Regions from separate parts of the Streptomyces sp. NPDC006733 genome, predicted to be linked through region 1. Evidence: riboswitches for the same ligand, from Rfam matches in the RefSeq annotation. Region 1 holds a riboswitch; each other region holds the start of a gene.

Region 1 (5,663 bases):
CCCGCGTCCTTCAACTGCTGGAGGTACGGCACGAACTGGTCGAGCTTGCGCTGGTAGGCGGTGCTGAGTGCGCTGCCGTTGGTGATCAGCTGGCTCCACTCGGCGTCGGACAGCTTGCTGCCCTTGACCGGGTTCGCTCCGCCTTCGAAGGAGCAGGTGGCCACGTCGGGGCGGCAGGCGTGCATCATCAGCCCGGGAAGGGTGCCGTTGGCCCATTCCGTCTTGGCTTCGTTGATGACGGTCTGGCGGTTGTTGATGTCGTCCTGGCTGAATCCGAAGTCGCCGTTCCAGACGCCCGGGTACTGGCCGGTGATGTCGTGGGCCTTGCGCACCCACTGGGCCGGGTCGCTGTTCGCGCCGCCCTGCTGGCCGGACAGCACGTGGTTGCCGGTCAGGTTCTTGAGGTAAGCGATCTCGTCGGCCTTGGTGACTCCGGCCGGGGCGGGCGGGGCGGCGGAAGCGGTGCCCCCGATGAGGGTGAGGGCGAGCGTGGTGGCCGCAGCCGCGCTGCCGCCTGCCAGGAGCGCGCGTGTTCGGGCGCGTAGGGACATGAGGGGGTGCCTTTCGAGTGGGGGGCGGCGTGAGGTCGTCAGGCGGGCAGGTGCCAGGTCTGCCAGGCGTTGGTGTTGCGGTCGTAGATCTGCAGGCGGGTGGCGTTGGCGGTACTGCCGCCGGGCACGTCGAGGTACCGGCCGGACTGCGGGTTCTGCAGATGCCCGTCGGACTCGGCACTCCACTGCTGGGCGCCGGAGCCGTTGCAGTCCCACAGCTGCAGCTTCGTCCCGTTCGCGGTGCCCTGACCGGTCACATCCAGGCACTTGCCCAACGCCCGGATCGTCCCGTCGGTGCCGACCGTCCAGGACTGCGCACTGGAGCCGTTGCAGTCGTACAGCTGCACCGCGGTGCCGTTCGCGGAACTCGCCGCCGCCACGTCCACGCACTTCCCCCCCACACCCGTGATCGCGCCCGTGTGCGCACCACCGGGCGGAGTCGTCGGCGGGGTACTCGTCGGGATGGTGAACTGGCCCTGGCTCAGGACCCGAGAGGAGTTGAAGGTCGCCTGCAGGCCCGCGGTGGAGTTGGCCGAGGTGAGGTACTCGGACCAGATCATGAACCAGGCCCACTGGGGCTGCGAGGCGAGCTGGGACGGTGTCGGGACGGTGCCGACCTCGGCCAACGAGATGGGCTTGCCGTGGGCGACGTTGAGGATCGCCTGGTACCACTCGTTGCTGGGCCAGTTGTGCACCCAGGGGTCGAGGCTGGCGACGTCGACGTAGCTGTCACCCGGGTAGTAGCTGGACACCGAGGCCGCGCCGCCGTCGACGTCCTTGACGTTCCAGACCCAGACGAGGTTGGCCAGGCCCTTGGACACCAGGTAGTCGTGGGTGATCTGGAACAGCTTCGCGCTGCCGTTCACCCCCGGCCGGCCGCCCCACCAGGCCCAGCCCTCGTTCATCTCGTGCTGGGGCCGGAACAGCACCGGGATCCCGGCGTCCTTCAACTGCTGGAGGTACGGGACCGCGCCATCCAGCTTGGCCTTGTACTGGTTGTTCAGCGTGGCGCCGCTGGTGGTCAGCTGGCTCCACTCGGCGTCCGACAGCTTCGCGCCGTTGATCCCGCCGTTGAACTCGCAGGTCGCCACGTCCGGCCGGCACATGTGCCAGGTCAGGCTCACCAGGGAGCCGTTGGCCCACTCGGTCTTGGCCTGGTTGATCATCGTCTGGCGGTTGGCGACGTCAGCTGCGGTGAAGCCCAGCTCGCCGCCCCACAGGCCCGGCCACTTGCCGGTGAGCGCATGCGCCTGGATGGTGTACTGCGACGGGTTGCTCAGCGGCTCCTTGTTGTGGACACCGCTGACCACATGGTTGCCGCTGATCTGCTGCAAGTAGCTGATCACGGCGGCGGGGGTCGAGGCGCCCGTCGCCGACGCCTGCGAGGGCGTCGTGGCCAGCCAGGCCACCGCAGCGAGCGGCAGCGCGGCGAGCACGACTGCGGTCTTGCGCGTGAAGATCTTCGGTCTCAATGGAGAACCCTCTCATGCGGCCCGTGGGGGGAAGATGTTGGTAGAACGTTGCATGCGGGCGGTTCTGGGACGGCGTCCCGGCCGTTCCTGATATCGTTGTCGCCCCCCAAATGGGGCTGAACCAACGCCTGGAAGCTAGGACTCCGCCATCACCGTGTCAATGGATCGGACAGAGCCCATGTAAAACGTGCGAGTAACGAGGTCTTGTATGCAATTAAGCGCATGATTGTCGGGTTGGCCCTGATTTTTCGATGGGATCCAAATGCCCCAGAGCGACCGCAACACGGCGCCTAACAGGGCTCCATGACGGGTAATCGCGACATACCCCCACACCCGCTCGGCGTTTGCTGAACCATCGTCCGAGAACTCGAAAGTTACTGGAACGGTATATGGACAGTGCCGGAAGACACGTCTACTGTGACGCCGCTCCCCTCTGCTCGACACCTCGGCAGCACTGGCCCGGCAACTTCCACCCCCGGCCAGCACCTCCCGCCAGACGTAAGGACCCAGGGATGCGGCGAGAGGAACGGGCCGCCCGCGGGGGCACAGGACGAAAGACCCGGCGGCGGGATTGCCTGGCGAGCCGCCCAGGTGACGGACAACGACCCCGCCCCGCAGGGGCCGGTTCGCCGCGTCCGGGCGTGAGAAATCCGCGGCGGCCGGCCCGGCTGGTCAAGATACTGAGACCGAGAGCCCCGTCGCTGAAGGAGCTGTGACCGTGGAGGATCCGCAATTCACCCTGCAGTTGACCGACTCGGGCAGTGGTGGGCCAGAGGCTCTGCGCGCGGTCAGAGCACTGACCGGGCTGAGCCTCTGGCGCAGCAAGCTCCTGTTGGAGAGCACACCTGCGACCGTTTTCGAGGAGGGTGTTCCGCTCGAGGTGGCCCTCCACGCTGTACGGCGGTTGCAGCAGACCGGAGTGGGTGCGGCCGCCCAGTGCACCTGGTGCCAACGGTCAGTGCCCGGCGCCGGGGCCCCGCTCGACCCGGGCCCCTGTGAGTCCCGGTACTGGCCGACCGCCCACAGCGCCGCGAACTCCCTCATCGCCTGCGACTGCCGCTTCTGCACCACCTACGGGCCTGTCGCCGCAGCCGTCCTGCCCTACACCGGCGGTGACCAAGGACTTCCGGTGGTTCGCGGACGGGATCGGTGATCGGCGCCGCGGTGCCCAGCCGGACTCCCGAGTACTCAGCGCGTCGGCTTCGGCCCTCCTCGATGGCATGGGGGTGCTTCGGGCGAGGTGGCCGCCTGGCCGACGTGGGAGCCGGTCGAGCCGGCGGCCGTTCTCAAGGTGACGTCAGAAGGCGGTCAGGGTCGAGACAAACCGGTCGCCGGTCTTGATGCGGAACTGGCAGCCGCCCACCGCGATGGAGGTTGCGTTGACGGCAATGTTCCAGTGCTCGGCGGCACCCGCGGTCTCGGCGGCTAGGCGGCTGACCGCGTAGCCGTCGAACGACGGGTACCAGGTGCCACCCCCGGAGAAGTGCGCCCGTCTCGCGGCGGTGTCGAGGACCGCGGTCGGCGTCGCCACCGGATCGGGGTGGGCGGCGCCGTTCGTGCCGTCGCGCTGGTGGGTGCCACCGGCAGCGGTCGTGACGCCGTGGCCCCGGGTCAGGACGACGCCGTTCTGCAGACCAGGACAGCGCGAAGCGAGGCACATCGCACGGTGGGCTCTCCGCGTGGCAGCACGGAAGGCTGCTCACGGTTGCAGGTCAGCACCGGATTCCCACCGGCTTTCCCCCCACGCGGGCGCATGAAATTGTCGGTCCGTCAGCTCGGCGGACCGCGTCCCGTCGCAGGGCTCTCCGCCTCCCGGCGGGCCGAGTTCGCCGACCGGGGGTGGCTGGCCGCCGCGCCGCCGGTCGAACTCCCACAGCGCGCCGCGGCGGAAGGCGGGAACGGAGCGGCCGTGACAGCCGGGGACCCTGGTCACGGGCTCGGGAAAGTATCCGGGCCGGACACTGCGGTACACGCGGATGACGGCCGCGGAGGAGTAGCCGAGCCACTGCGCGGCGTCGTGGATGGAGACGACGTCCGAGGCCGCACCCGCGTACAGGGCCCGGACATCCACGGACGCCAATGCGGTACGGCGCGCCGCCAAAAAGGCCGCGTACCAGCTCGTGAACGCCTCCTGCTCCCACCAGTCCTGCCGTTCGATCCGTGCCACCCGCTCCGGATGCCGCAGCTCCCCCGGCGCCTGCGCCCGCAGCTGGTACCAGCGCGCCACGGTGGTCCGCCCGGCCCGCGTGTAGTCGATGATCCAGTCCCGGTTCACCAGCCAGGTGCCACGCCGGTCGATCCGCTGCGGAGCGAACTGCCGACGACTCATCGCGCCCTCCCGCGGGTCCTGCCCGGCGTGGTGACCTGGCCGTGGTGGCCTCGGTGCCGGTCAGCGCCCCGTCGAGGAGGTCGTCGGCGGGCACCACACGAGAGGGGCCGGTCGTGCCGGCGGGGTGTCGGCCTGCGACGAAGCAGGATGAGTTGGTGGTCCATAGATGCCTGCTCTCATCAGGTGAGATCCAGGGGGAGGCACGGCGAGACCGTCGGTGGGCGCACGGGTGGGTGCGCTGCCGACGCGACCGTAGGACGGCGAACTGCGAGGCGGGTGCCTCGAAGGTCTATGAGTGCGCGGTGAGTTGTGCGCGCTCTGCGGGGTCACCAGGGGCGTGGGTACGGACCGGTGCCATGCGTGTCTGCTCCATCCTCGTGGAAAACACGGAACGTTCCGCGGCCGGTATCCTGACTCCCGGATCCCCGCGTGCCGCCCGCCTTCCCGGCAGACCTCGCCAGTGGCGTGCAGACGGCAGCACACTCCCCGGTCACAGTGGCGGGACCGTGCCGGATTCACACCGGCTTCCCTGCACCGCGGACCTTGCGGCACGAACCTATAGTCGGCTGTCCGAGTACGTCCACCCCCTCTCCGAACGGGTCCGCGGACAGGTTTGGTCGTGGCGCTGCGGTCGCATGGGGAAGTCGCCCTGCTCGGCCGCAAGAACGGCCGCGGTCCCACGCCTACGACCGGGGTTGAGGGGCCCGGCACCGCGGGGCGTACGGCAGCCGGTCCGTCCACCGCACGCCCCGCCCCCGTGCCCGCCCATCACCGCGGCCGCGCGTCGGCGTCAGCTGCCGTAGCGCAGCGCGATGGTGTCTCCGAGCCGGATGACGGTGTCGCGGTCGGCCGCGACGGCCGCTCCCCCGTCGATGCCCGTCTTCCGCGTCGAACCGCCGCTGTTGGGCGTTGCGTTCACCGCGGCGGCGCAACGGTTCAGGGTCGGCTCACGTTGTGAGGGTCCAGGTGACGGTGTCGGTGTGGGTGGTGCCGTCGATGGTCGCGGTGACGGTGATGGTGTTCGCCCCCGGGCGCAGGGTCACGCCCGTCCAGGTGAAGACCCGGTCGGTGCTGCTGCGCGTGCCCAGTGCGGTGCCGTTGAGTACGGCGGTGACATTGGCCGCGTTGGAGTAGACCTTCAGCTGCGTTGCGGCGACGGTCCGGGCGGTCCAGCGGCGGCTGGTGATGTACAGCGTCGGTGTGGCGGCCCAGTTCGCCTTGTACCAGTAGAAGGCGTCCTTGCGGGTCGCCCGGTCGCGGGTGACCAGCCCCTTGTCGTTGATCCCGGGCCGGCCACCCTCGTTGCGGCCG
Region 2 (5,663 bases), on a different contig from region 1:
TCGGTGGTCTGCGGGAACGAGCCGATGGTGGTCGTCGGCAGCAACGGCAGGGCGAGCAGGGCGCGCTGGGCGGCGGCGCGCTCCGCGTAGGGCTGGGAGCGGCGGGCGTCGCCGTCGGTGACGGCGGCGGCGCGGGCCCGGACGGCCGGGTCGTTGGTGAGGGCGGAGCCCGCCCGCGAGGCCAGGTCGGCGCGGTTGGCGGCGAGTTCGGCCGCGATGGTGTCGGTGCCCCGGGTGAGCCCGCGGGCCAGCGTGACGATCTCGGCGGTCTTCTGCCGGGCGAAGGCCAGCCAGCGGGCGATCTGCGGGTCGATGTCGCGCTCGGCGGTGGCGTCCAGCGGCACGTGCAGCAGGGAGCAGGAGGACGCCACGTCGACGTGTCCGGCCAGCCCGAGGAGGGTGCCCAGGACGGACAGCGACTTCTCGTAGTCGTTGATCCAGACGTTGCGGCCGTTGACGACGCCCGCCAGCAGGCGCTTGCCGGGCAGTCCCCCGACGGCCGCGAGGTCGTCGAGGTTGGCGGCGGCGGGGCCGGTGAAGTCCAGCGCGAGGCCCTCGACGGGCGCCTTGGCCAGGATCGGCAGGGCCTCGCCCAGCCGGTCGAAGTACGACGCGACCAGCAGCTTGGGCCGGTCGGTGAGAGCGCCCAGCACGCGGTAGGCGCGCGCGGCGGCGTTGAGTTCGGCCGGGGTGCGGTCCTGGACCAGGGCCGGCTCGTCGAGCTGCACCCACTCCGCTCCCGCGGCGAGCAGGTCGGCCAGTACCTCGGCGTACACCGGCAGCAGCCGGTCGAGGAGCGTCAGCGGTTCGAAGTCCGCCGCGACGCCCGGGGCGGGCTTGGCGAGCAGCAGGTAGGTGATCGGGCCGACGAGCACCGGGCGCGCGGCGAGGCCGAGCGCGAGCGCCTCCCGCAACGCGCCGACCTGCTGGGCGGAGTCGGCGCTGAACACGGTGTCCGGGCCCAGCTCGGGCACCAGGTAGTGGTAGTTGGTGTCGAACCACTTCGTCATCTCCAGCGGCGCGACGTCCTGCGTGCCGCGAGCCATCGCGAAGTAGCCGTCCAGCGCGTCGGCGGCGACCGCGGCGCGGTGCCGCGCGGGGATCGCGCCGACCATGACGCTGGTGTCCAGCACGTGGTCGTAGTACGAGAAGTCGCCGGTCGGGACCTCCTGGATGCCGGCGTCGGCGAGCTGCCGCCAGTGGGTGCGGCGCAGCTCGGCGGCCGCGTCCCGCAGGGCGTCGGCGCCCACGGCGCCCTTCCAGTAGCCCTCGATCGCCTTCTTCAGCTCGCGGTTGCGGCCCTGCCGGGGGTAGCCGTGCACGGTGGGGCGGGCGGTGCCGGGCGAGCCGGTCGTGGAACGGGTCGTGGAACTGGACGTGGAACTGGACGGGGAACGGGTCGAACCGGTCATGGAACTCTCCTTCGCGAGTGTCTCCCATACGACTCCGGGGAGCCGACGGCGCGAAGGGACCACAGACCGGACGGGACGCCCGTCGCCGAGCGCCGGAACGACGCACGCGGCACGAGCCCGCCTGATGTGTACTCCGACCCGCCCTCGAGGTCTCCGGAATCACCGTGCGCCGACGAGGCGCGCGGGCAGTGGCAGGTCTTCGGACTCGCGGGCACGTCTCGTACGGACACGAGACACCTACTGGCCGTCGCTTCCCAGGTCCCGTCTCGGGTCCCAGTGCGTATGACGGCGGTCGTTCCCACTCACCGCTGCGGGGCAGTCCCGGAATTCCACCGGGTTCCCTCTTGCGACGCGCCTGCCTGGCGGACAGGGCGAACCAGCTGCACCGCCCAGCCTAGGCCAAGAGCGTGCCGGGGTCAGCGGTGTTCAGCTGCCGGACGGTGAGATGGGACACCGCCGCGTCCACGGCCGCGGGGCATGGTGCAGACTCGACGCCGTGAGGAAGATCTTTGTCATCGGTATCGGTGCGGGCGACCCGGACCATCTGACGCTGCAGGCGGTCAAGGCGCTCAACCGGGCCGATGTGTTCTTCGTCCTGGACAAGGGCGAGGAGAAGTCGGACCTGGTGCAGTTGCGCCACGACATCATCGAGCAGCACGTGACGCGGCCGCACCGCCTGGTGTCCGCTCCCGACCCCGACCGGGACCGCACGGCGCCGTCGCCGGTCTACGCGTCGGCGGTCGGTGACTGGCGCCACCGGCGGGCCGACATCTACGAGCGGTTCATCGCCACGGAGCTGGCGGACGACCAGTGCGGCGCCTTCCTGGTGTGGGGCGACCCCGCCCTGTACGACAGCACGCTGGGCATCCTGGAGGACGTCCTCGGGCGGGGGACGGTCGCGTTCGACTACGAGGTCGTCCCCGGCATCAGCAGTGTCGCGGCGCTGGCCGCCAAGCACCGCACCGGGCTGAACAGGCCCGCGAAGCCCGTGCAGATCACCACCGGCCGGCAGTTGGCCGCGGGCTTCCCCGCGGGCGCCGACGACGTCGTCGTCATGCTCGACGCGCACCAGGCCTTCGCGCACCTCCCCGACGACGGCGCCGACGTGACGATCTACTGGGGCGCGTACCTGGGCACCCCGGACGAGATCCTGGTCTCGGGGCGGCTGCCCGACGTCGCGGAGCGCATCCAGGAGGTGCGCGCCGAGGCCCGCGCCCGCAAGGGCTGGATCATGGACACCTATCTGCTGCGCCGCACCCCCGCCGGCGACCGCGACGACGGCTGATCCGGCTTATCCGGTCAAGGGTCGAGCCGGGCCGGCGCGGCGCGCAGCCATGCGGCCGCCTCGTCGGGGGTCGCGACCACCGGCACCCCGCCGGGCACCGGCGGGCGGCGTACGACGACGACCGGCACGCCCGCCTCGCGGGCGGCGGTGAGCTTGGCCGCCGTGGCCGGTCCGCCGCTGTCCTTGGTGACGAGGACGTCGACGCGGTGCCGGCGCAGCAGTTCCGCCTCCCCCTCGACGGTGAAGGGCCCCCTGGCGAGCAGCACGTGCGACGGCTCGGGCAGGGGCGGTCGCGGGGCGTCGACCGAGCGGATCAGGAACCACAGGCCGGTCGTCGCGGCGAAGGCCTCCAGCCCCGTCCGGCCCGTGGTCAGGAAGATCCGCCGGCCGAGGCCCGGGAGCAGCGCGGCGGCCCCGGCCAGGGAGTCGGCCGGGTGCCAGCGGTCGCCCGGGGCCGCCACCCAGCCGGGCCGCCGCACCGCGAGCAGCGGGACGCCGGCGGCGGCCGCCGCCCGCGCGGCGTGCGCGCTGATGGTGGCGGCGAACGGATGGGTGGCGTCGACCAGCGCGTCCACCGCGTGGTCGGCCAGCCAGCACCGCAGCGCGTCCGGGCCCCCGAACCCGCCGATCCGCACCTCGCCCGCGGGCAGCCGCGGCTCGGCGACCCGTCCCGCCAGTGAACTGGTCACCCGCAGCGCCCGATCGGCGGCCAGGGTCGCGGCCAGGGCGCGCGCCTCGGTGGTGCCGCCCAGGATGAGCACATGGCGCGTCACGTTCGCCGTTCCCCTTCCCTCGCCGCGGACAGCGTCGCAGTGTATCGAGCCGCTGCCGCGCGCCCGGCCGCTCACAGGGTGACGAGGGTGACCTCGGTGGCCTTGACGCTGGTCCACACGGGCGTGCCGTCGGTGAGGCCGAGTTCGGCGGCGGCCTGCGGGGTGATCTCGGCGACGAGGTCGGGTGCCTGCTCGGAGGTGACGAGCAGCCGCAGGCGGCTGCCGACGGAGGTGATCTCGCGGATCGTGCCGGGCCAGACGTTGCGGGGGCTGCCCGCGGGTTTCTCGCGGTGCACGGAGACCGCCTCCGGCGCGATGATCGCCAGGGCGCGCGCCCCGTCGGCGAGGGCGTCGGCGACGACGAGCCGGCCGCCGCCGGCCAGCGCGAGGCCGCCGGCGGTCGCCGTGCCGGGCCACGCGTTGCGGCCGAGCATCCGGGCGACCCAGGGGGAGCGGGGATGGCGGGTGACGTCGGCGGGCGACGCGTCCTGCAGCGCCTGCCCGTCCTCGAGGACGAGCACCCGGTCGGCGAGGGCGACCGCCTCGACGGGGTCGTGGGTGACGATCAGGCAGACCCCGCCGAAGCCGTCGAGGTGGGTGCGCAGCGTGTGCCGGACGTGCGCGCGGGTGGTCTGGTCGAGGGCGGCCAGCGGTTCGTCGAGCAGCAGCAGCCGGGGGCGGGCGGCGAGGGCGCGGGCGAGGGCCACCCGCTGGGCCTGGCCGCCGGAGAGCTGCGCGGGCCTGCGGTGGGCGAGGTGGCCGACGCCGAGCCGGTCGAGCCACTGCTGGGCGGTGCGGCGCGCCCGGGCGCGCGGTACGCGCTGGGCGCGCAGGCCGTAGGCGGTGTTGGACAGCGCGCTCAGGTGCGGGAACAGCGCGCCGTCCTGCGGGACCCAGGCCACGCCGCGCCGGTGCGGCGGCAGGTCCGTCACGTCGGTGCCGCCGAGGCGCAGTTCGGCGTGGGCCCGGGGGGTGAGGCCGAGCAGGGCGCGCAGGAGGGTCGTCTTGCCGGCGCCGTTGGGGCCGACGACGGCGATGGTGGTGCCGGGCTCGGCGTCCAGGGTCAGCCGGGTGGAGCCGGTGACGTCGGTGTGCAGCGACCAGCGGTCGTCCGCGGCCGGTGCGGGGGCGCTGTCGGTGACTGCGGGGGCGGGCAGCGGGGCGGGGTCCGCCGGGGCGTCGTCCGCCGTCCGCCGGGCGCCGCGCTCCCGGCCGGCTCCGCCGCCCGCTCCGCCGCCGGTCCAGCGGCCGCGCAGCGCGATCAGGACCGCCATCGCGATGGCGAGCAGCAGCAGGGACACGGACGTGGCCGCTTCGGGCGAGTCCTGCAGGAGCAGGTAGACCTCCAGCGGCAGGGTCTGGGTGGTGCCGGGGAGGTTGCCCGCGAAGGTGATGGTCGCCCCGAACTCGCCCAGCGCCCGCGCCCAGGTCAGTGCCGAGCCCGCCACCAGCCCCGGGGCGACTAGGGGCAGGGTGACGGTGAGGAAGACCCGCACCGGGGACGCTCCCAGCGAGGCGGCGGTCTCCTCGTAGCCGGGGCGCAGCCCCGTCAGGGTCCCTTCCAAGCTGATGACCAGGAACGGCATCGCCACGAAGGTCGCCGCGACCACCGCGCCCGAGGTGTGGAACGGCAGCACGATGCCGAACGTGTTCTCCAGCCACGGCCCGAGCAGCCCGCGCCGTCCGAAGCCGAGCAGCAGCGCGACGCCGCCCACCGTGGGCGGCAGCACCATCGGCAGCAGCACCAGGGAGCGCACCAGCGACTTGCCGGGGAAGTCGACCCGGGCCAGCAGCCACGCCAGCGGCACCCCGAGCACCAGGGAGAGCCCCAGCGCCCAGAACGAGACCAGCAGCGACAGCCGCAGCGCCGTGGTGACGTCGGGTTCCGTCAGGTGGGTGCCGATGTCGCCCCAGGCGGTGCGGGAGAGGATGCCGACCAGCGGCATCAGCAGGAACGCGATCGCGAGCAGGGCGGGCAGGGCCAGCGCGAGCGGGGTGCGCGCACCGCGGGTGCGGTGGCGGGTGCGTCTCATCGGCGGTTCCTGGGTTCGGGGCGGGGCGGTCCGGAGGGGGCTGTCCGCTCCCCGATCCGGACCGCCTCCACCGGCAGGGACGGCTGCCGGCTCCCGTTTCCGTACGGGGACTACGGCTGCTGGAAGCCCGCCGCCCGGAGGATCTGCTGCGCCTCGGGGG
Region 3 (5,663 bases), on a different contig from region 1:
GATGGCCCGCGTCTTCGCCCGGACGACGTTCCTGTCCGACAGCCGCGCCGATCTCACAACGGTCGCGGTGCCGACGCTGGTTCTGGAGTGCCGGCAGGACGCGATCGCCCCCCGCGAGGTCGGCGCGTACGTGCACGCGGCGATCCCCGGCAGCTGCCTGGTGACCCTGGAGGCGACGGGGCACTGCCCGCAGTTGAGCGCACCCGAAGCCACCGTCGGGGCGATCACCGGCTTCATCGGAGGGAGCCGATGATGTGCCGCACCGATCAGGACTCGGACGGGGAGCCGGACGTCGACGCCACCGACGCGCTCTTCACCTCGATGCTGGAGGACAGCGCGGAGGAGTTGTACGAGCAGGCTCCGTGCGGGTACCTGTCGACGATGATGGACGGCACCATCGCGAAGATCAACACCACCTTGCTGGACTGGCTCGGCCTCGACCGGCGGCAGGTCGTGGGACGAATGCGCTTCACCGATCTGCTCACGGTGGGCGGCAAGCTGTACCACGAGACGCACTTCGCACCGCTGCTGCAGATGAAGGGCGAAGTCAGCGGTGTCGCCCTGGACCTCAAGACCGCCGGCAAGCAGCGCATGCCCGTGCTGGTCACCTCGAAGGTGAAGGTCAGCGGCGAGGGGAAGCCGCTGCTGATCCGTACCACCGTCTTCGACGCCCGCGACCGGCGCGCCTACGAGATGGAACTGCTGCGCGGCCGCAAGGCGGCCGAGGACGCGCGCCGGCAGGCGGACGACACGCGCGAGCAGGCCGAGGAGGCCCGCGCGCAGGCGGACGCCGACCGGGAACGGCTCCAGGAAGCGCTGACTGTCCTGCAGCAGAGCCTGCTGCCTGCCGCACTGCCCGCAGTTCCCGGCCTGGAGGCCAGCTCGCACTACCACACGGCATCTCCGGTCCTGCTCGGCGGCGACTTCTACGACCTGTTCCCGCTGGGCGTGGACCGGTGGGCGTTCTTCCTCGGCGACGTCTGCGGCAAAGGCCCCCAGGCCGCCGCGCTGACCTCGCTGACGCGCTACACGCTGCGCGCCGCCGCCCTGCACGACCCCGACCCCGTCACCGTGCTGACCACCTTGAACACGGTGCTGCACGAGCGGTACTCCAGCGGCGACACCCGCTACTGCACCGCCATATTCGGCACCCTGCAGCTGGGGGGCGCGCAGGTGGGGGTGCACCTCGCCTCCGGCGGCCACCCCTCGGCCCTGGTCCAGCGCGCGGACGGCACCGCCGCCTATCTCCCCACCCCCGGCGGGATGCTCATCGGCGTCCTGCCCCACGCCCGGTTCATCCCCACCCGCACCCAGCTGCTGCCGGGCGACACCCTGCTGCTGTACACCGACGGCCTGACCGAGGCCCGCACCGGACCCCGGCGCGAGCTCTACGGGGAGGACGCCCTGAGCGCCTTCGTCGCCTCCCAGCCGCCTGCGGGCCCGCAGGCGTTGATCACTTCCCTGACCGGGCTGCTGGCCGGCTTCGGCGAAGGGCTCGACGACGACACCGCGCTCCTGGCCCTCGGCGTGCCCGCCCTGCCCGCCCCGGCGAGCGAAGACTCGGGATGAGCCCGCTCCCGATCACCTGCCGTGACGCTGCAACCGGTCGGGTACCGGCGATCACCGGTCACCCCGACCCTGCGACAGCCCCCGCACAGCGCCGGGCAGGGAACCGGCCCAGGTTTCGTGGCCGCCCCCCGACACCTTCGACGGCCGGCTGGTGCCTGCAGCGCTCCCCCTGACGGCCAACCGGCTGTGCTCGGGCTCGTCAGGGCCGCAACGCGTCGGCGGTGAGGTGGGACAGCTGCTGGGGGAGGCCCTGCAGAAGGATGGTGCGCGGGGCGTTCGGGAGGAGACGAACCATCGGCACCTGCTCGACCACCTGCTGCCCGCCCGCGGCGGACGGATCCGCCCCGCGACGCGAGGCACGGCACCGGGCGTACCCGTCCTCTGGGCAGGGGGGACTGTGTCGTTCCACCTGGGGTAGACAGATACCGTCCACACGGTTCGACGCGGTGGAAGAGGGTCTCGTAAGTGGTGGAGGCGAGAGGGCAGGGGTGGTCACGATGGAGCCGTTGCGGGTGCGTCCGATCGGCCCCGTCCGGCAGGGCGTGGTCGTCCTGGCGGTGTCCGGGGAGCTCGACTGCAACACCGAGCAGCTCTTGGGCGACGCGGCGGGCCGCGCGCTGGGCGACGGGTGCGGACGGCTGGTCCTGGAGTGCTCCGGGGTGACCTTCTGCGACTCCCAGGGCCTCAACCGCTTCCTGCGGCTCCGCGAGCACGCCAGACGGGACGGTGCGGCACTTGTCCTGGCCGCGATCAGCGGCTCGGTGCGACATGTCCTGGAACTCACCGGGGCCCTGCAGGTCTTCGTCCTCGCCAACACCGTCGAAGAGGCGCTGCGCGCGCCCGGCGACGCCGACGCCGACACCCCCTGGCAGGGGATCCCGACCATCTGACCGCGCTCGTACCGTGCCCCGAAGGGCACGGTACGAGGCACCGCGAAGGCGCTCCGTCCGGGAACGGGTGGAGGGCAACCCCCGACTGCGGTTGAGAGCTCAGCTGCCTTCCGCAGCCCGCACCGTCCAGCGCTCCTCGACCTTCGCCAGCCGCCAGTAGGACAGGGCTGCCGCCCAGACGAGGACGAACAGTCCGACAATGACGTAGCCGACGTTGTCCAGGTCCAGTCCGGCCACCCAGCCGGTGAGCGCATCCGTCAGTTGGAGCTTGTCGTGCAGGACCCCGACCAGCTCGATGGTGCCGATGACAAAGGCCACCGCGATCGACAGGCCGGTGATGGCCAGGTTGTAGAACACCTTCCGCACCGGGTTGGAGAAGGCCCACTGGTAGGCGAAGTTCATGAACGTTCCGTCGAGGGTGTCGAACAGGCTCATCCCGGCGGCGAACAGCAGCGGCAGGCACACGATCGCGTACCAGGGCAGCCCCGCCGCGGCGCCGCTTCCGGCCATCACCATCAACGTCACCTCGGTTGCGGTGTCGAAGCCCAAGCCGAACAGCAGCCCGATCGGATACATCTGGCCCGGTCGGGTGATGGATTTCGTCAGCCGCCCCAGGACACGGTTCATGAATCCCCGTGAGTCCAGGTGCGCTTCGAGCGCGGCCTCGTCGTAGTTGCCGCCCCGCATCGCTTTGAAGATGCGCAGGATGCCCAGCAGCGCCACCAGGTTGAGAGCGGCGATCGCGTACAGGAACGTTCCGGAGACGCTGGTGCCGATCACCCCGAGCGTCTGATGCGTTGCGGAGTCGTCGTTCATCAGCGTTCCGGCCAGTTGCGCGCCGCAGGCCACCAGCGCGGCCATGGCGACCACCACGCTGGAGTGGCCGAGGGCGAACCAGAAGCCGACCGACACCGGGCGCTTGCCGTCGGCCATCAGCTTGCGGGTGGTGTTGTCGATGGCGGCGATGTGGTCGGCGTCGAAGGCGTGCCTCATACCCAGGGTGTAGGCGGTCACCCCCAGTCCGAGGCCGAACGCCTCGGACCCGACGCGGTAGTTGTTGGGCACCACCAGCACCAGCAACACGCCGAAGGCGACGACGTGCAGGGCGAGAATCACCGCCAGCAGCCCGGCGGTGCGGACGGTGTCCTGGCGCCGCCAGTGGAAGGCTGCCCGGCCGCGAGCAGGGCTCTGCTCAGGCAGAGTCATACGGTCACGCTCCAACACCTCGTGGATCACTTCGTGAGATGCCGTGGCCGGTCTCCTGGCTGACGGATCACCGCGCTCGTCCCTGCCTTCCCGGCCTTTCGGCCAGTGACACCGCCGGGGGCGGAAGGGGACGAGCACTCCCCGATCACAGTGGCGAGGGCCGCTCCGGCCTTTGTCCCCTTGGCGGAGACAGCACCGGTCTTCCCGAACACCACGACCTGGCCACCCTAAAAGGCGCTGGTGACGGCCACAAGTGGCGCACTGAGCGATGTGATATTTCCCGCTCGGGCGGTGCTCAGGAGTCGGGATCGGGCGTGGTCCACCCTGGCGGAGAGGCGACGGCAGGGCTGCGGGGCGTCAGCGTCGAGGAGCGGCGCGGTACCGAGGCCCCGCACCCCGCTGAGCGGAGGTCACTTCCTGCGGGCCACGGCGCCGGAACTCGCGACCCGCACGGAACTCCGGTCGGATGGCCCTCAGCGTGCGGAGGGTCAGGGCGGCCGTCCCGCCTGCGGCCCGCCGAGGGTGAACTGCCTACCGCCACACCGCCGGTGCCTCTCCGACCTGGCGCAAATCCTGTGTTAGCGTCCATCGCGGGTCCGCGCGACCGGCGGGCCGTCATCTGTTGAGGGGAAGTATGCGCGCCTTTCGATGGGCTGCGAGCGTGTCGCTCGCGGTGGCCTCACTCGTCGGATCGTCCTGTGCCACGGCCAGCGCGGCAGCGCTGTCGCCGCCGGCGCCCAGCCCTGTTGTGGTGCACCAGACTGGACCGGAGGCGCGGGCTGCGGACATCGGCCTGTTCCTGACGGACGGCGATGAGGTCCATTACTCCACGTGGACGAAGAACTCGCCCGCCGCCATGTCCGGGCATGGCTGGTGGATCAAGGGCACCACGAAAGCCACCAAGGCCAAGGTGACCATCTGGCTGGAGGTGAAGTCCGGCAGCAGTTGGCGGGTGGTCGGTCAGGGCACGAAGACGGTCTATCCGGGTGGCGGCAGCGCCCGGCGGGCGACGGCCCGCATGGTGTGCGCGGCGGGTCCGATCCCGGCAGGGAAGACGTACACGTACCGCACGCGGATTGACGTCGACCTCATCGGTCACGCGGACAGCGCCGAACAGGCCGTGACAACGCCGAAGGCGTACCCCTGCCTTCCCACCTCGTAGCCGCGAAGCGACAAGCGATGCCTTTGACCGGTATGGAGTCGACGCTGATCGTCAGCCTGATGGGCTCGATCGAACTGCACGACTGGGTCGGTCGCCGGTACGCGGACGGCGCGGACGACGACGCGTTCATCCTGATCGTCCGGCAGAGCGTCATGCAGGGGATGGCAGCATTCCACCGCTCGAAGGAGTCCTCCCGTATCCGCTGGCGTCACCACGACGCCGGTGACGCGTGGACCGGCAGCTCCGAGGCACCGGAGCTGCTCTGGCTGCAGGTCGACACGGCCGACACCGGAGAGGGCCGGGTGCCGCTGCAGCCCATCGGCACCTTGCTGGAGCGGGTGCTCGGGCGGGTGGGCACGCCCAGCATCGTCCAGGGGGATTTCCTGCTGCCCCTGGGCGAGTTCACCGGTGAACCGATCGAGTTCGCCTACGACCGGGACTGGTTCGCGTTCTCCGACCCCGCCTGGTCAGAAGTGATCGGCATCGAGCTGTACGCGTCCTCAACCGACAGCGCCCGGGCCGATGCCGTCCTCGGCGCCGCGCAGACCTGGCTGGGTGACGCCGCTGTCCTGGAACGGGGTGACCGGCCCGATCCGGGACCGGTGGAGTTCCGCGGCTCTCAGTACGTTCCGCTGGACTTCCTCGCACACGCCGACTGCACCGTCCACGAGTGGTCGATCGAGCTGCTGGCCTGGCTCACCGAAGTCCTCGGCTGGGCGATGCGGGACGCCGGTTGCGGGGATCATGGCTTCGTGCGGCTGCGGCGGGCACCCGCCTGACGGCAACGCACCCTGTCCGCACACGCACGTCAGCAGAGCGCGTCCAGCAGCGCTTCC
Region 4 (5,663 bases), on a different contig from region 1:
CGCAGGTGCACGGCGGGCAGGCTGGGGACGAACTTGAACGGTATGTCGCGCGGGACGCAGTAGTCCCAGACCTTCGCGACGGTCTTCTCCGCGTTCTCCAGACACGCGGAGACATGGATCTTCCAGCCCTGCAGGGGCGCTCCGGTCCTGGGCGAACCGTCGGCGTCCACCGGCGTCAGGTGCAGCCAGTCGCCGGAGCGTCCGGTGCGCCAGCCGTCGGGGGCGGGGCGCTGGGCCGGCTCGAAGAGCGAAACGCCGGAGCCCGCGCCGGATGCGGAGCCGGCGGACAAGCGGTCAGGGGTCTCGTAGAAATACCTGTCGACGAGGCAAAAGACCTCGTACCGCTTGTCCATGGCTCTCCCCCTCCGGCCGCGAGGTCTTGAGATTTTCACGTGGCCGAAACGGGGAACAGTCGCGTCCGTAACGAAACACCCGTGCAGAACGCATATGTGCGTGATGCACGGGTGCCCGTATGGTGTACGGAAACCGCCCTGACCTGCGACGGAAGCGCCCCTGCGCAGTTCCCGCGCTATTCCTCGGGCGGGAAGACCGGCTCTCCTGTCATGAGCAGCGTGATGGAGATTGCCTCCACCGGGCAGTTCTCGGCCGCCTCCAGCAGCACTTCCGACGCGTCGGTCTCCGACGCGACCGGGTGGGACTGCCGGGCGCCGTCCAGGGCGAAGCCCTCGGGGGCCGAGTTGACGCACATGCCGGAGCCGATGCAGACCGAGCGGTCCACCTCGATGTGCCAGCGGTCGCCCATCAGCCCTCCGCCCCCGCCGCACCGGACGCCGCGGCGTCCGCCGCCTGGTAGCCGGCCGGGAGGTGGATCATCTTGTGCTCCAGGTACTCGCCGAAGCCCTCGGGGCCGAACTCCCGTCCCACGCCGGAGTTCTTGTAGCCGCCGAACGGGCCGAGCATGTCGAGGCTGAAGGTGTTCACCGAGTACGTGCCGGTGCGGACCTGGCGGGCGATGTCGATGCCGTGCTCGACGTCGGCGGTCCAGACGCTGCCGGAGAGCCCGAAGTCGGAGTCGTTGGCGATCCGCAGCGCCTCGGCCTCGTCCTCGTACGGGAGCAGGCAGATGACCGGCCCGAAGATCTCCTCCCGGGCGATCCGCATGGAGTTGGTGACGTCGCCGAAGAGCGTCGGCTCCACGTACCAGCCGGTATCCAGTCCGGCCGGCCGGCCGCCGCCGGTCAGCACCTTGGCGCCCTCCTCCTGACCGATCCCGATGAAGTCGAACGACCGCTGCTGCTGGCGCTTGGCGACCAGCGGCCCCACCTCGGTGGCCGGGTCCAGCGGGTCGCCGACGACCAGCGCGGACGCCGCCGCGGCGAAGCGCTCGGCGATCTCGTCGTAGCGCGAGCGCGGCGCCAGGATCCGGGTCTGGGCCACGCACGCCTGGCCGTTGTTCATCCAGGCGGCCGACGTGATGCCGGGGACGGCGGTCTCCAGGTCCGCGTCCGGGAGGATCACGGCGGCGGACTTGCCGCCCAGCTCCAGGGTGACGCGGGTGAGGTTGCGGGACGCGACCTCCATCACCCGCCGGCCGGCGCCGACCGAGCCGGTGAACGACACCTTGTCGACCCCGGGGTGGCCGACGAGGTACTCGCTGACCTCGCGGTCGGCCGGGACGATCGACAGCACGCCCTCCGGCAGCCCCGCCTCCCTGGTGATCTCGGCCAGCACGTACGCGTCGAGCGGGGTCTCCGGCGACGGCTTCAGCACGACCGTGCACCCGGTGAGTAGCGCGGGGGCGAGCTTGGCGGCGGCGGTGAACTGCGGGACGTTCCACGGCACGACGGCCGCGACGACCCCGACGGGCTCGCGGCGCACCAGGATCGGCCCGAGGACGCCGGCGCGGTGCTCCTCGTAGGGGAAGTCGCGGGCGACGGTGATCGCCGCGTCCCACACCATCATCGCGCCGAGCGACTGGGCGAGGATGCTCCAGGAGTAGGGGGAGCCGTTCTCCGAGCTGATGAGCCGGCCGATCTCGTCGTACCGGGCGGCGATGGCGTCCTTGATCCGGGTGACGACGGTGATCCGCTCGTCGAGGCTCATCCGCGGCCACGGTCCCTCGTCGAACGCCGTGCGGGCCGTGGCGACCGCGCGGTCCACGTCGGCGCGGGAGGCGTGCGGCACCCGGCCGATGACCTGCTCGGTGTGCGGGGAGATGACCTCGATGGTCTCGCTGCCGAGCGGGTCCACCAACTCCCCGCCGATGAACAGCTGTCCGTGTTCTATGAGGTCGGTCATTACTGGTGCCTCCTGCGGGTCGGCCCATACCTGACGCTGTTTCAGAACTGATACCAGTTCTAGTTATAGTGGGCAATGACTTCGTCGGCGAGAGGGGACCAGATGGTGCGCGTGACCGACCACGGCGGAGGGGTCTGGAGCATTCCGGTCCCGATCCCCGACAACCCCCTCGGCCACACGCTCGTCCATCTCCTGGACACCGACCGCGGACCCGTACTGATCGACACCGGCTGGGACGACCCGGACTCCTACGCCGCGCTGGAGGCCGGCCTCGTCGAGGCGGGGACCTCCGTCGCCGAGGTGCACGGGGTACTCATCACGCACCACCACCCCGACCACCACGGGCTCTCCGCGCAGGTCCGCGAGGCCTCCGGGGCCTGGGTCGCGATGCACGAGGCCGACGCGGCCGTGGTGCGGCGCACCCGGTCCGCCGCGCCGGCCCGCTGGCTGACGTACATGACGGCCAAGCTCGTCGCCGCCGGGGCGCCCGAGGAGCACCTCGCGCCGCTGCGCGCCGCCCGCGAGTCGGGGCGGATGTCGACCCTGCCGGGGCTGCGGCCCGCGCTGCCCGACCGCGACATCGTCCCCGGCGAGCTGGTGGACCTCGCCGGGCGGCGGCTGCGCGCCATCTGGACGCCGGGGCACACCCCCGGGCACGTCTGCCTGTTCCTGGAGGAGAGCCGGCGGCTGTTCTCCGGCGACCACCTGCTGCCGGGGATCTCCCCGCACATCGGGCTGTACGAGGACCCGGACGACGCGGTCGAGACCGATCCGCTCGGCGACTACCTCGCCTCCCTGGAGCGCATCGGCCGGCTCGACCCGGACGAGGTGCTGCCCGCCCACCAGTACGCGTTCACGGACGCGGCGGGCCGGGTGCGGGAGCTGCTCGACCACCACGAGGAGCGGCTGAGCGGGCTGCGCACGCTGATCACCGACGCGCCGCGCACCCCCTGGCAGCTCGCCGAGGTGATGGAGTGGAACCGCCCCTGGGAGCAGATCCCGTTCGGCTCCCGCAACATCGCCGTCTCCGAGGCCGAGGCGCACCTGCGGCGGCTGGTGAAGGCCGGCCGCGCCGAGGCCGTCCCCGGGTCCGACCCGGTCACCTACCAGGCGGTCTGAGGGAACGGGCGGGCACGGGCGGGCGGGCACGGGCGGGCCGGGACCGGCGGCGATACCCGCAGGGCATACGATGTTCTGGACAATTCCATCCACGTCCGAGCGGGGGAAGCCGGCGCGAATCCGGCACTGACCCGCAACCGTGAGCCGTCCCGTAGGGCAGGGTCGGCGAGTCGGAGTACCCGCGACGGACGGGAGCGGCTCCCGTCGAGGTAACGGAGCCGGAGCCCGGTGCCCCGCGCAGTCGCGCGGGCTCGCAGCGGTTGCGCCCGGCCACGCAACCGCTCAGCGAAAGGCATCAAACCCCTCATGAACCTCCGTCGCAGCGCCGCCGCGCTCGCCGCCGCCACCGTGCTCGGCATGGCCGCGGTGCCCGCAGCCTCCGCCGACACCCCGCTGCCGCCCGGTCTGTACGGCACCGGGGACCCGACGTACGACGGGGTCTGGCGGCAGTCCTACGCGCTGCTGGCGCTGGACACCGCCGGGGTGACCCCGGCCGACAGCGCCGTGGCCTGGCTGACCGGCCAGCAGTGCGCGGACGGCGGCTTCCCGTCCTACCGCGCGGACACTGCGAAGGCCTGCGACGCCAAGACGGAGGACACCAACGCGACGGGCATCGCCGTGCAGGCGCTCACGGCGCTGGGCGGCAAGGACGCAGTCGTCAAGAAGGCCACCGACTGGCTGGTGTCGGTGCGCAACAAGGACGGCGGCTGGTCGTACAACCCCGGCGGCGCCTCCGACCCGGACTCCACCGGTGTCGTGATCGGCGCGCTGGCGGCCGTGAAGCAGGACGTGAAGGCGGCGCAGGACAGCCTCAAGGCGTTCCAGTTCGGCTGCGACGCCAAGGCCGCCGACCGCGGCGCCTCCGGCTACCCGATGAACGGCAAGCTCTCCGTGAGCGCCAAGGCCACCGCCGACGCGGTGCGCGGCGCCCGCGGCGCGGGCTTCGTCGTCACCGCCCCGACCGCGAACACGGCCGCGAAGGCCCCGGACTGCGCGTCGCCCGACGCGTTCAAGTCCCTCGACGCGGCCGGCGCGGCCTCGGCCGGCGCCGCGTACCTGACGGCCCAGCTCACCGCGGGCGGCGGGCACCTGACCGCCGTCACCCCGGGCGCCGACAAGCCCACCCCGGACTACGGCACCACCGCGGACGCCGTGGTCGCGCTGGCCGCGGACCAGCAGCTCGACACCGCGAAGGCGTCGTACGACTGGCTCGCCAAGAACTCCGCGACGTGGTCGAAGTCGAACCCCGCCGCCCTGTCGCAGCTGGTCCTCGCGGCGCACGCGACGGGCAACGACCCGAAGAACGCCGCCGGCGCCGACCTCGTCCAGCAGCTCACCAACCTCGGCCCGAAGCCGGCCGCGGCGGCGAGCCCCTCCGCGTCCCCGTCGGACCAGGCGGAGAAGAAGGACGACAAGTCCGGCTCCGCGGCCACCTGGTGGATCGTCGGCGTCTTCTTCGTCGCGAGCATCGGCATCGGCTTCCTGATCAGCGGCCGCAAGAAGAAGCAGGGCTGATGGCGCGCAACCCGCTGCGGGCGCTCGCCGTCCTGCTGGCGCTCGGCGCGCTGCTCGCGGCCGCCGCCCTGCCCGCCGAGGCTGCCGCCTACCGCTACTGGTCGTTCTGGCAGCGCTCCGGCGACACCTGGACGTACGCGCAGACCGGCCCCGCTCTGGACCGGCCCGCCGACGGGTCCGTGGAGGGCTGGCGCTTCGCGGCCAGCGCCGAGGCGCAGGACGCGTCGAAGCCGCGGGACGTGCCCGGCGCCACCTCGTTCGGCGCGATCTGCGCGGGCACGCCGCCCAAGGGCGGCACCAAGCGCGTCGCCCTCGTCCTGGACTTCGGCACCGCCGCCGACGCGGGCGGCGCCACCACGCCGCCGGCGCCCCGCACCGCCTGCGCCCAGGTCCCCGGCGACGCGACGGGCGCCGACGCGCTCGCCGCCGTCGCCAAGCCGCTGCGCTACAACTCCGCCGGCATGGTCTGCGCCGTCGCGGGCTACCCCAGGACGGGCTGCGGGGAGCCGGTCTCCGGCACCTCCGGGTCCGCCGACGCGTCGAGCACGCCCGCGCCGCAGGCGTCGGGCGACTCCGGCGACGGCGGCGGCGGGGGCCCGTCGGTCGGTGTGTTCGCGGGCATCGCCGCCGTCCTCGCCCTCGGCGGGGCGGCCTTCTGGCAGGCCCGCCGCCGGCGCGGATGAACGCCGGGGCCCGCCGGGCCGCCACCGCCACCCGCTCCACCGCGCTGCACGCCGGGGCGTGGTGGGTGTGGGCGCTGGGGCTGGCGA

The links. Region 1 has a riboswitch for cobalamin ahead of ABZ721_RS12355 (hypothetical protein). Riboswitches for the same ligand answer to the same signal wherever they lie in the genome.
Region 2: another riboswitch for cobalamin. It lies ahead of metE (5-methyltetrahydropteroyltriglutamate--homocysteine S-methyltransferase); the one in region 1 lies ahead of ABZ721_RS12355 (hypothetical protein).
Region 3: another riboswitch for cobalamin. It lies ahead of ABZ721_RS30630 (HoxN/HupN/NixA family nickel/cobalt transporter); the one in region 1 lies ahead of ABZ721_RS12355 (hypothetical protein).
Region 4: another riboswitch for cobalamin. It lies ahead of ABZ721_RS09350 (prenyltransferase/squalene oxidase repeat-containing protein); the one in region 1 lies ahead of ABZ721_RS12355 (hypothetical protein).

Annotation. Positions count from the first base shown of each region.
Region 1 covers NZ_JBEYJD010000011.1:88,240-93,902, forward strand. Annotated here, with positions in the region: gene ABZ721_RS12345 (glycosyl hydrolase) at 1-551, opposite strand, end outside; gene ABZ721_RS12350 (glycosyl hydrolase) at 590-2,023, opposite strand; gene ABZ721_RS12355 (hypothetical protein) at 3,321-3,683, opposite strand; cobalamin riboswitch at 3,671-3,826, opposite strand; cobalamin riboswitch at 4,735-4,913, opposite strand; gene ABZ721_RS12360 (hypothetical protein) at 5,143-5,271, opposite strand; gene ABZ721_RS12365 (glycoside hydrolase family 2 TIM barrel-domain containing protein) at 5,300-5,663, opposite strand, start outside.
Region 2 covers NZ_JBEYJD010000024.1:78,227-83,889, reverse strand. Annotated here, with positions in the region: gene metE (5-methyltetrahydropteroyltriglutamate--homocysteine S-methyltransferase) at 1-1,412, opposite strand, end outside; cobalamin riboswitch at 1,602-1,791, opposite strand; gene cobF (precorrin-6A synthase (deacetylating)) at 1,909-2,697, shown strand; gene ABZ721_RS22040 (cobalt-precorrin-6A reductase) at 2,712-3,470, opposite strand; gene ABZ721_RS22035 (ABC transporter permease) at 3,542-5,503, opposite strand; gene modA (molybdate ABC transporter substrate-binding protein) at 5,614-5,663, opposite strand, start outside.
Region 3 covers NZ_JBEYJD010000041.1:18,026-23,688, reverse strand. Annotated here, with positions in the region: gene ABZ721_RS30645 (alpha/beta hydrolase) at 1-253, shown strand, start outside; gene ABZ721_RS30640 (SpoIIE family protein phosphatase) at 253-1,569, shown strand; gene ABZ721_RS30635 (STAS domain-containing protein) at 2,067-2,459, shown strand; gene ABZ721_RS30630 (HoxN/HupN/NixA family nickel/cobalt transporter) at 2,559-3,665, opposite strand; cobalamin riboswitch at 3,693-3,896, opposite strand; gene ABZ721_RS30625 (hypothetical protein) at 4,327-4,827, shown strand; gene ABZ721_RS30620 (hypothetical protein) at 4,845-5,606, shown strand; gene ABZ721_RS30615 (glycosyltransferase) at 5,636-5,663, opposite strand, start outside.
Region 4 covers NZ_JBEYJD010000007.1:189,556-195,218, forward strand. Annotated here, with positions in the region: gene lanKC (class III lanthionine synthetase LanKC) at 1-353, opposite strand, end outside; gene ABZ721_RS09335 (ferredoxin) at 530-763, opposite strand; gene ABZ721_RS09340 (aldehyde dehydrogenase) at 763-2,259, opposite strand; gene ABZ721_RS09345 (MBL fold metallo-hydrolase) at 2,362-3,378, shown strand; cobalamin riboswitch at 3,453-3,580, shown strand; gene ABZ721_RS09350 (prenyltransferase/squalene oxidase repeat-containing protein) at 3,685-4,893, shown strand; gene ABZ721_RS09355 (SCO2322 family protein) at 4,893-5,576, shown strand; gene ABZ721_RS09360 (CbiQ family ECF transporter T component) at 5,573-5,663, shown strand, end outside.